Regions from separate parts of the Clostridium paraputrificum AGR2156 genome, predicted to be linked through region 1. Evidence: riboswitches for the same ligand, from Rfam matches in the RefSeq annotation. Region 1 holds a riboswitch; the other holds the start of a gene.
What was found. Region 1 has a riboswitch for S-adenosylmethionine ahead of metK (methionine adenosyltransferase). Riboswitches for the same ligand answer to the same signal wherever they lie in the genome.

Region 2: it holds a riboswitch for S-adenosylmethionine, as region 1 does, so the genes downstream of both, G594_RS0103075 (O-acetylhomoserine aminocarboxypropyltransferase/cysteine synthase family protein) here and metK (methionine adenosyltransferase) in region 1, are expected to answer to the same signal.

What each region holds. Positions count from the first base shown of each region.
Region 1 is NZ_AUJC01000001.1:446,655-451,752, reverse strand. It holds gene G594_RS0102170 (hypothetical protein) at 38-502, shown strand; tRNA gene G594_RS0102165 (tRNA-Tyr) at 668-752, shown strand; tRNA gene G594_RS0102160 (tRNA-Val) at 760-835, shown strand; tRNA gene G594_RS0102155 (tRNA-Thr) at 864-938, shown strand; tRNA gene G594_RS0102150 (tRNA-Tyr) at 942-1,026, shown strand; SAM riboswitch class I at 1,320-1,421, shown strand; gene metK (methionine adenosyltransferase) at 1,498-2,673, shown strand; gene nagA (N-acetylglucosamine-6-phosphate deacetylase) at 2,714-3,850, opposite strand; gene recD2 (SF1B family DNA helicase RecD2) at 3,954-5,098, shown strand, end outside.
Region 2 is NZ_AUJC01000001.1:643,927-649,024, forward strand. It holds gene G594_RS0103070 (LacI family DNA-binding transcriptional regulator) at 1-735, opposite strand, end outside; gene G594_RS0103075 (O-acetylhomoserine aminocarboxypropyltransferase/cysteine synthase family protein) at 972-2,234, opposite strand; SAM riboswitch class I at 2,335-2,442, opposite strand; gene G594_RS0103080 (5-formyltetrahydrofolate cyclo-ligase) at 2,473-3,042, opposite strand; gene G594_RS0103085 (hypothetical protein) at 3,121-4,236, opposite strand; gene G594_RS0103090 (homoserine dehydrogenase) at 4,329-5,098, opposite strand, start outside.

The DNA of each region.
Region 1 (5,098 bases):
AAGTGGCAATAAATCAAATATGAAGGGAGTGAAAAAAATGAAAAAAGTTTTTGTTGGATTAGTAATTTTTTTGGCAAGTTTTATTACTATATATACTATTTTTATATGGGAACCAAAGTCAGTAGCAGATATTGTGAACTTAGGTGGAGTTACAAATGAAGATGTTAAAAGTGAAAATGATGAAAAAGAAGTGGAGAGCAAGAAAAAAGAGGAAAGTAAAGAAGTATCTGTTGATGTAAATCCTATATTAAAGGTAAGTGTAGAGGATATATATAATGAAATGCCTAGGAAAGATTATGAAGAACTAAAAAAGGTTATTACAACAATGTCAACAAGTGATATAGGTATGATAGAAGATGCTATAAATAGTGAAGATAAGGAAAGTGGAATTACAAATGCTATATCAGTTTTAAAGACTAGATTAAGTAGCGAGGATTATGAGAAAATAAAGAGTATATTATCTCCATATGTAAATTTTAATAATATCAAAGAAAATGTGTAGAAAAAACGGATGTAATATTAAATGAGAGTAAAACCGATAGATGTAGAGTAAATTAAGGATAATCTTGATATATGCATTCATTTGAGAGTTGAAATATAAGAGCATAGAATATATACTAACTATTGTTGATTCGGTGCTTACAGCATTTGAAGAAAACTAAAAATTGGAGGAGTTCCCGAGTGGCCAAAGGGGGCAGACTGTAAATCTGTTGCGATTCGCTTCGATGGTTCGAATCCGTCCTCCTCCACCATTTAAATGGGCGCATAGCTCAGCTGGGAGAGCACCTGCCTTACAAGCAGGGGGTCACAGGTTCGATCCCTGTTGTGCCCACCATTTAAAACTTAAAAAATAAATATAATATGCTGGCATGGCTCAACGGTAGAGCAGCTGACTTGTAATCAGCAGGTTGTAGGTTCGATTCCTATTGCCAGCTCCAAATGGAGGAGTTCCCGAGTGGCCAAAGGGGGCAGACTGTAAATCTGTTGCGATTCGCTTCGATGGTTCGAATCCGTCCTCCTCCACCATTTAAAAGCAAGTTTACTTGCTTTTTTTAATGTCTATAAAAGTATAAAATTCTAATAGTATGAGAGGGGTGGATATTTATTTCCGTGTGACTTGGAGTTTTGTGACGGAACAAGTAAAATAAATATCTACTCCACATTTTTTATTCCTTAAAAGTTGATAATGTGTATTAAGTTAATAAAATCTGTGGATAGAAAAAAAGCTTCTGTGGATAAAAGTTGAAATTATATAATAAATACTATTGAGTTTAAAAAAATAATATGTTACAATAAGTTTGCAAAAATTAAATAAAAAACTCTTATCAAGAGAGGTGGAGGGAAAGGGCCCGATGAAACCCGGCAACCTGTTATATTACAAGGTGCCAATTCCTGTAGATTTTTTATCTACGAGATGAGAGAGATTATATAGTAAAGTCTCTTCTTATCGAAGGGTTTTTTTATTGCCTAAAAACATTTGGAAGGAGAAGACAAATTATGAAAAGATTATTTACATCAGAGTCAGTAACAGAAGGACATCCAGATAAAATATGTGATCAAATATCTGATGCAGTGTTAGATGCGATTTTATCAAAGGATCCAAATGCAAGAGTAGCATGTGAAACATGTACAACAACAGGATTAGTAATGGTAATGGGGGAAATAACAACAAATTGTTATGTTGACATTCCTAAAGTTGTTAGAGAAACAATAAGAGAAATAGGTTATGATAGAGCTAAGTATGGATTTGACTGTGATACATGTGCAGTTATGACTACTATAGATGAACAATCAGCTGATATAGCAATGGGAGTAGATGAAGCTTTAGAATCTAAAAAGGGTGATAAGGATGATGTTGAAGCAGTAGGTGCTGGAGACCAAGGTATGATGTTTGGTTTTGCAACAAATGAAACTCCAGAATTTATGCCACTACCAATAGCTATGGCTCACAGACTTTCTAGAAGACTTACTGAAGTTAGAAAGAATGGAACACTAGATTATTTAAGACCAGATGGTAAAACACAAGTAACAGTTGAATATGAAAATAACACAGCTAAGAGAATAGATGCAATAGTTATTTCTACTCAACATGGTGAAGAAGTTACTTTAGAACAAATAGAAAAAGATTTAATGGAATACGTAATAAGAGAAGTGGTTCCAGCTGAATTATTAGATGAAAACACTAAATATTATATAAATCCTACTGGAAGATTCGTTGTAGGGGGGCCTCAAGGAGATTCGGGATTAACAGGAAGAAAGATAATAGTTGATACTTATGGAGGAATGGGAAGACACGGTGGTGGAGCATTCTCAGGAAAAGATCCAACAAAGGTTGATAGATCAGCAGCGTATGCAGCAAGATGGGTTGCTAAAAACTTAGTAGCCGCTGGCCTTGCAGATAAGCTTGAAATACAATTAGCTTATGCTATAGGTGTTGCAAAGCCAGTATCAATAGAAGTTGAGACATTTGGAACTGGAAAAGTTGATGAAGAAACTATAATTAATATAGTTGAAAAGGTATTTGACTTAAGACCAGGTGCAATAATTAAAGAGTTAGATTTAAGAAGACCAATCTATAAGCAAACTGCTGCTTATGGACATTTTGGAAGAACAGACTTAAATCTTCCATGGGAACAATTAAACAAGGTTGAAGAAATTAAAAAATTATTATAGAAAAAAGACTTATTGCAATAATTTGCAATAAGTCTTTTTATTATTTATTATAAACTTTTTTTCCCTTAACGAAAACTTTTTGAATTTCTATATCTTCATTAAATAATATAAGGTCAGCATCATAACCTTCTTTTATCAAACCTTTATGATCTTCAACATGACAGTGTTTTGCACCATTGTAAGTAGCCATTCTTACAACTTCATTTAAAGGATAATTTGAGTTGCTATATATATTCTTAACAGCTTTATCAAGAGTAAGAACAGAACCAGCTAAAGTTCCATCTAATAATCTTGCAGCACCATTTTTAACTATAACATCTTGACCACCTAAAGAATATTGGCCATCTGGCATACCACAAGCTTCCATAGCATCACTAACTAATAAAACTTTATCAGTTCCCTTTTGCTTATAGGCTGTTCTTAAAGCAGGGTAAGAAATATGGATACCATCAGAAATTGTTTCTGTAGTTATATCAGTATCGAATGTAGCACCTACAACACCTGGTTCTCTATGAGTAAAAGGAGTCATTGCGTTGTAAAGGTGAGTTGAGTGGCATGCACCACATTTTATTCCCTCTATAGCTTCATCATAAGTAGCTTTTGTGTGCCCCATAGATACTGTAACACCATTGTCAGAAAGATACTTTATTAATTCTTTTGCACCTTCAACTTCAGGAGCCATTGTGATAGATACAACAGCATCACCATAGTCACCAACTATTTTGTTATAGTTTTCTACTGATGGCGCAAGTAAGAAGTTTGGATTTTGAGCACCAATTGCTTTTGGGCTTATGAAAGGTCCTTCTAAGTGAGCTCCTAATACATTAGCACCTTCAGTTCCTTCTTCTTTAAGCTTTTTAATAACTTTCATAGATTTTCTGATATCTTCAGCAGCAACTGTCATTGTAGTTGGTGTAAAAGATGTTGTACCATGTTCAACTATTGTTTTTGCAATTGTATTTATAGATTCAACAGTACCATCCATGGTATCGCAACCACCAGCACCGTGAATATGAACATCAATAAATCCTGGTGAAAGGTATAAACCTTCAGCATCTATAACTTCTGTATCGTTAACGTTAGAAGGGTTAATTTCTTTAATCTTTCCGTTTTCAATTAGTACAGAACCTTTTTCAATTTTGTCTAAATAAATAATATTACAATTTTTTATTAGCATTAAAACACCTCCATCAATTTTTAGAAACTTTATAATCCTATGATATAATTATAATATATATAGTCAAGAATAAAAATAAGTTTATTGGATATGGAGAGATAATATGGAAGTCTTAGAAGGCTTTGTTGAAGTAATACTTTTTAAAAGTGGTGATACAGGATATGTAGTATCTAAAATTAATATAGAGAATAAGCCTATAACAGCTGTAGGAACAATTCCTTACTTAAGAGAAGGTCAACATGTAAAGTTAACTGGTACTTGGATAATGCATAAACAATTTGGTAAACAGTTTAGTATTAGTAAATGTGAAGAGATTATGCCAACTACAATAGATGGTTTAGAGAAGTATTTATCATCTGGAATAATTAGAGGAATTGGTCCTGTTACAGCAAAAAAAATCATTGACCATTTTGGTGAAGAGGCCATGGATATATTAGATAATAATATTGAAAGAATAAAAGAGATTGATGGTATTGGAGAAAAGAAATTTAGCATTATCTATGAATCATATTTAGAACAACATGATTTAAAAGATATAATGATATATTTTCAAGGCTTTGGCATAACTCATGGGCAGTGTTTAAAAATATATAAAAGATTTGGACCTAATGCTAAAGAAATTGTTCAGAAGGACCCCTATATTCTTTGTAGAGAAATAAAAGGAATAGGTTTTGCTACAGCAGATAGAATTGGGTCAATGATAGGAATAAATAGAGAGTCTGATTCTAGAATAAAGAGTGGAATAGACTTCGTAATAAATAGATTCTGTGCTGCTGGAAATACATATATGCCTAAGAATAAGGTTATAGAAGAAACTAAAGAACTTTTATTGGTTAAGGAAGAACTAATAGAAGGAAATATATATAATGCATTTTTAGAGAAAAAGCTAATAGTACAAAAAATAAATGATATAGAATGTGTATTTATACCTATATTTTATTATAGTGAATTAGGTATAACAGAAAGAATAGCAAGGTTATCAATTCAAAACTATCAAACTATAAATACAGATATAGAATTTGAAATTTCTTTGTTTGAAAAGAAAAGTGGTATTAACTTTGCAGACTCTCAGAAGGAAGCTATTATTGGAGCTTTTACTGATGGAATAGAAATAATAACTGGAGGTCCAGGAACAGGTAAAACAACAATTATAAAAAGCATAATTGAAATTTATGAAAATGAGGGAATGAAAGTACTTTTAGCAGCCCCAACAGGAAGAGCGGCTAAGAGAATGACTGAATCAACTGG
Region 2 (5,098 bases), 200 kb from region 1:
TATATTATCTGTAGCACATATAACCATTGTTGGATTATAATCTTGTAGTACCTTATAAGCTATTTTTTCTGTTGTTTTTGTTGTAAAATCTGTAATCTCAACTCTAATTTCTTCAACATTATATTCTTTTAGCTTATCTATTATCCCAGCTTTACGTTTTACTCCAACAGCTATATCAAATTCATCTACCCCAAAATATAATATTTTTTTATGTCCTAGCTTCGCTACATATTCCCCAATAGTTGCTCCAGCATTATAATCATCATTTGCTATTGATTTAACTTCCTTACATTCCTGTCCTACTATTAAAACAGGCACCCTCAACTTATTTATAATCTCTTTATGCCTACTTGTAATTTCAGTAGCTACTAAAATTATTCCGTCTACTTTTAATCTATTCAAACTCTCTAAGTTATCTATTTCTAAATCCTTATTGTGACTAGTATTTAGTATTAATGGATTATACGAATTTTCCCTTAATGTTCTATCTATAGACATTATAACTCTTGATGTAACAATTGAATCTAAGCATGGTGCTATAATTCCTATAAACTTACTTCTTTTTGCTTTCAAACTTTGTGCAAATGCATTAGGTTCATAATTATTTTCTTCTACTACTTTTTTTATCTTTATTTTTGTTGTTTCACTAACACTTCCACCATTTAAGTATTTAGAAACTGTACTTTTTGCCACACCTGCTAATTCAGCAATATCCTTAATAGTTAAATTACTCATATTTTCTCCTACTTAAATTTCACTCTTATTTTATAGTAATTTATTTTGAATATTATATTCTTCTAACTTTAATATATATCAATTATAGGATAAAAATATGTTTATGTAAAAACACATTTTTCTTATTTAATAAAGTATTTTAAATAATTTAATTTAACTACATATATCATCACATAAAAAAGGAAGGGAAAATTACCATTAACTTTCCCTTCCACATTTCTTTTATCTTTATTATATTATTTTAACAACGCTTGTTTTAAGTCATCAATAATATCTTCCACATTTTCTAAACCAACAGATAATCTAACTAATCCTGGTGTAATTCCTGCTGCTACTAATTGTTCATCTGTTAATTGTCTGTGAGTTGAACTTGCTGGATGAAGTACGCAAGTTCTTATATCTGCAACATGTACTACATTTGAAGCTAAGTTTAATGAATCCATAAACTTAACCGCTTCTTCTCTTCCCCCCTTTATTGAGAAGGATATTACTCCACTACATCCTTTAGGAAGATACTTACTTGCTAAATGATAATACTTATTTTCTTTTAAAGTTGGATAATTTACAAATTCAACTTTATCTGATGAACTTAAGAACTCCGCTATCTTTTCAGCATTTTTGCAATGTCTTTCTATTCTAACCGGTAATGTTTCTAAACCTAAATTTAATAAAAAAGCATTTTGTGCAGATGGATAGCAGCCTAAATCTCTCATAAGTTGAACTCTTGCTTTTGTTATATAAGCTGCTTTTCCAAAAATTTCAGTATATACAACACCATGATAAGATTCATCTGGTTCAGTAAACTCTGGGAACTTACCGTTTGTCCAATCAAAATTGCCGCTATCTACAATAACTCCACCAACTTGAACTGCATGTCCATCCATGTATTTTGTTGTTGAATGAATAACTATATCTGCACCATATTCTATTGGTCTACACAAAATAGGTGTTGCAAATGTATTATCTATAATTAATGGTACGTTATTTTTATGAGCAATATTTGCAAACTTTTCTATATCTAATATTGAAATAGCTGGATTTGCAATAGTCTCTCCAAATACAACTTTAGTATTATCTCTAAATGATTTTTGGATTTCCTCTTCTGATGCATCTGGATCGACAAAAGTACATTCTATACCAAATTTCTTAAGAGTAACTGCCAAAAGATTTATTGTTCCCCCATATATAGTAGCTGCGCTTACAATATGGTCACCTGCACTAAGTATATTTAATATACTTATCATAGATGCAGCTTGACCAGATGTAGTACATAGGGCACCTATTCCCCCTTCTAATGATGCTATCTTTTCCTCAACTGCCCCAACAGTAGGATTAGATATTCTTGAATACATATGTCCCTCTGCAGTCAAATCAAATAATTGTCCTACTTGATCTGTAGAGTCATAGGTGTATGTTGTGCTTTGATATATGGGCAAAGCCCTTGGCTCTCCATTTTTAGGCTTATAGCCTTCATGTAAACACTTAGTTTCAATTTTCATAATAGCCCCTCCTAATAATTTTATATAAAAATAAAGCTATCTATCAAAGAGATAAATAGCAATAACGACATAATTTATATTAACTTCGTCATAACTTAACCTCTCATTTCTCAGGAAACTCCTGCAGGATTTAGCACAGTTCTAATAAATGAATATTAGTTGTTGCTAGGCTTCATAGGGCCAGTCCCTCCACCATTCTTAATAAAAGATTATACGATTAATCTAATTATACACTATCTTATTTACTTTTCAAGCATTTTATGGTTTCTTTTTCTGTAATTACCATATGGACTTTTATATCATGCTTTTCTGAAGGTACTTCTTCTAATATTTGAATATCATAAGCTAATGCTATAGTTGGAATATCACTGTTAATTTCACTTAAAAACTTGTCATAATATCCCCCTCCATAGCCAACTCTATTTCCACTTCTATCAAAAGCTACTCCTGGCATTATTATTAAATCGATATCCTCTTTATTAAATATTTCAGAACCATCTGTGGGCTCTAATATTCCAAACTTATTTTTCTTTAATCCATCTAAAGTATTTATCTCTATCCCATACATTACTTTATTTTTCATATCTGTATATGGAACAATTATTTTCTTTCCTTCTTGAAGAAAGTCTTCTACATATTTAATAGTATTTATCTCACTTCCAAAACCTAAATATATGAAAATATTTTTACTATTCTTATAAATTTTATTGTCTTTTAACTTCTTCTCAATTACTTCATCTAGTTCAATTTTATTCTTTAACAAATCTCTTTTTGAAATTACTTTTCTTCTTATCTCTTTTTTATCCATATTAACCACCAAAATAGAGAAACCCAAGCGTCATTTGCTTGAGTTTCATAATTATTCTTATTTCTTATTATAACCTAACTAATTACTTCCTACAATAACTTCTAGGTTCTTAATCTTTACATCACATTCTTCAACTACTACATAGTGTTCTAAGAACTTGTCAAAGATAACGTCTGTATCTTTTAAGTAGAATTCATTTAAACCAACTTCAAACTCTACTTCTGAACCTTCTACAGGACAGAAGTAAACAACTTCATCATCATAATGGTCTAACATATAATTAAGAATTAATTCATTTAGTTTTTCACATACAACCAAATATGCTACTTCCATACCCTTTTTCTTATGTATTAAAGAGAATATACAAGCAGTAGTTCCTAATATACCTTCTTCTTTAATTCTTACATTATATTTATTTTCATAGAAGCTCTTAATAGCTTTTACTCTAACTTCAAACTTATTTTCTATTGCATAGTTTAATTTACTTTCTACAGCATCATTATACTCATCTATTATTCTCACTAAATCTTCATAACATATATCTGATCCCTTTACCTTAGTTAAATCTGTAACTTGAACAACCTTCTCAATCACATTCTCAACCACGTTCTCAACAACCTTTTCTTCTATTTTATTCTTTTCCTCTTTTACTTCTTCATTATCACTATTGTAATAGTAATTAAAATAATCTTCATTAGCTGTATTTTCTTCTAAAGAAGCAATATCTCCTTGAACAGGTTGTACAACTTCTACCTCTGGGATTTCTTCTGTAGCTTCTTTTGCTTCTACCCATTGACTGTCTACTATAGGATCTTCAACTATATCTTCTAAGTTATTTTCATTAGAATTAACTAATATCACTTCATCATCTAGTTTAATATTAGATGAGCAAAAGCCACTATTATCTTCTTCTGCGATTAAGTCTAGGTCATCATCATATCCTAATAAATCGTCATCTCCATCTGCTTCTCCCATAAGATCTTTTAATATATCTTTTTGAAGCTCTTCTTCATAAAGCTCTGTTTCACTTTTTAAAGTTACTATATTTCCTTCCACCTTAAACTTTGGTGATTGTTGTAATGCCTCTAATATATCTTCCTTTTTTAATTCAGGAAACCAAGCATATACAGCACTTAAAGTTAATTGTCTTAACCCCATAAGCATAAATTCAAGTTTACTTAACATTCTCTCCATAAATACCACCTCAACGCCTTAATTTAACATAAACACCCTATGCTTAATATTTTATACTATTGTGGAAATATTTACAATGAATTTTTCTTTTTTTACTTTAAATTTGTTATATCTCTAACAATTGATGCTGCTGCATTTTCTACACCTGAAGCTCCCCCTATAATTGTTATATTTCCAAGAACATCAGTATTAAATAAAATCCCCTTGTTTTTCCTATCTACACTATATAAACTATGTTCAACATTTAATATTTCTGGTGAAACTTTTATTTTTATTTCATTATTTTCTCTATATGTTTTTCCCAGAAGTTTAATCTTTCCTCCACTATCTTTTACCCTATTAATAACTTCTTTGGATATATTGCTTATACCAACTATATCTACATCCTTTAATGTTATTTGTGAATCAAAAAAATAGTTGGTAAGAATAATCATTTTTATAGCAGTATCATACCCTTCCACATCCATATAAGGATTAGTTTCAGCTATACCTATGCTTTGTGCTTTATGTAAAGCTTCCTCATAGCTAACTGCCTTTTCTGACATCTCACTTAGAATAAAGTTACTTGTTCCATTTAATATTCCTTCAATGCATAATATATCTGCTCCTGCACAGCCAACTGCACCACCTTCTATAGTAGGAAGTGCAGCTCCCACTGTGCATCCTATTCCTAACTTAGCATTATTTTCTTCAGCTAACCTTTTCAAACCTTTATAATCTATTAATACAGGTCCTTTATTTCCAGTAACTACACTTATACCATTTTTTAATGCTAACTTTATAAATGATAATGCAGGCTCTCCAGTATCTTTATTAGTGGGAGTAAGCTCAATTAAGTAATCAATATCATTATCTATAACAT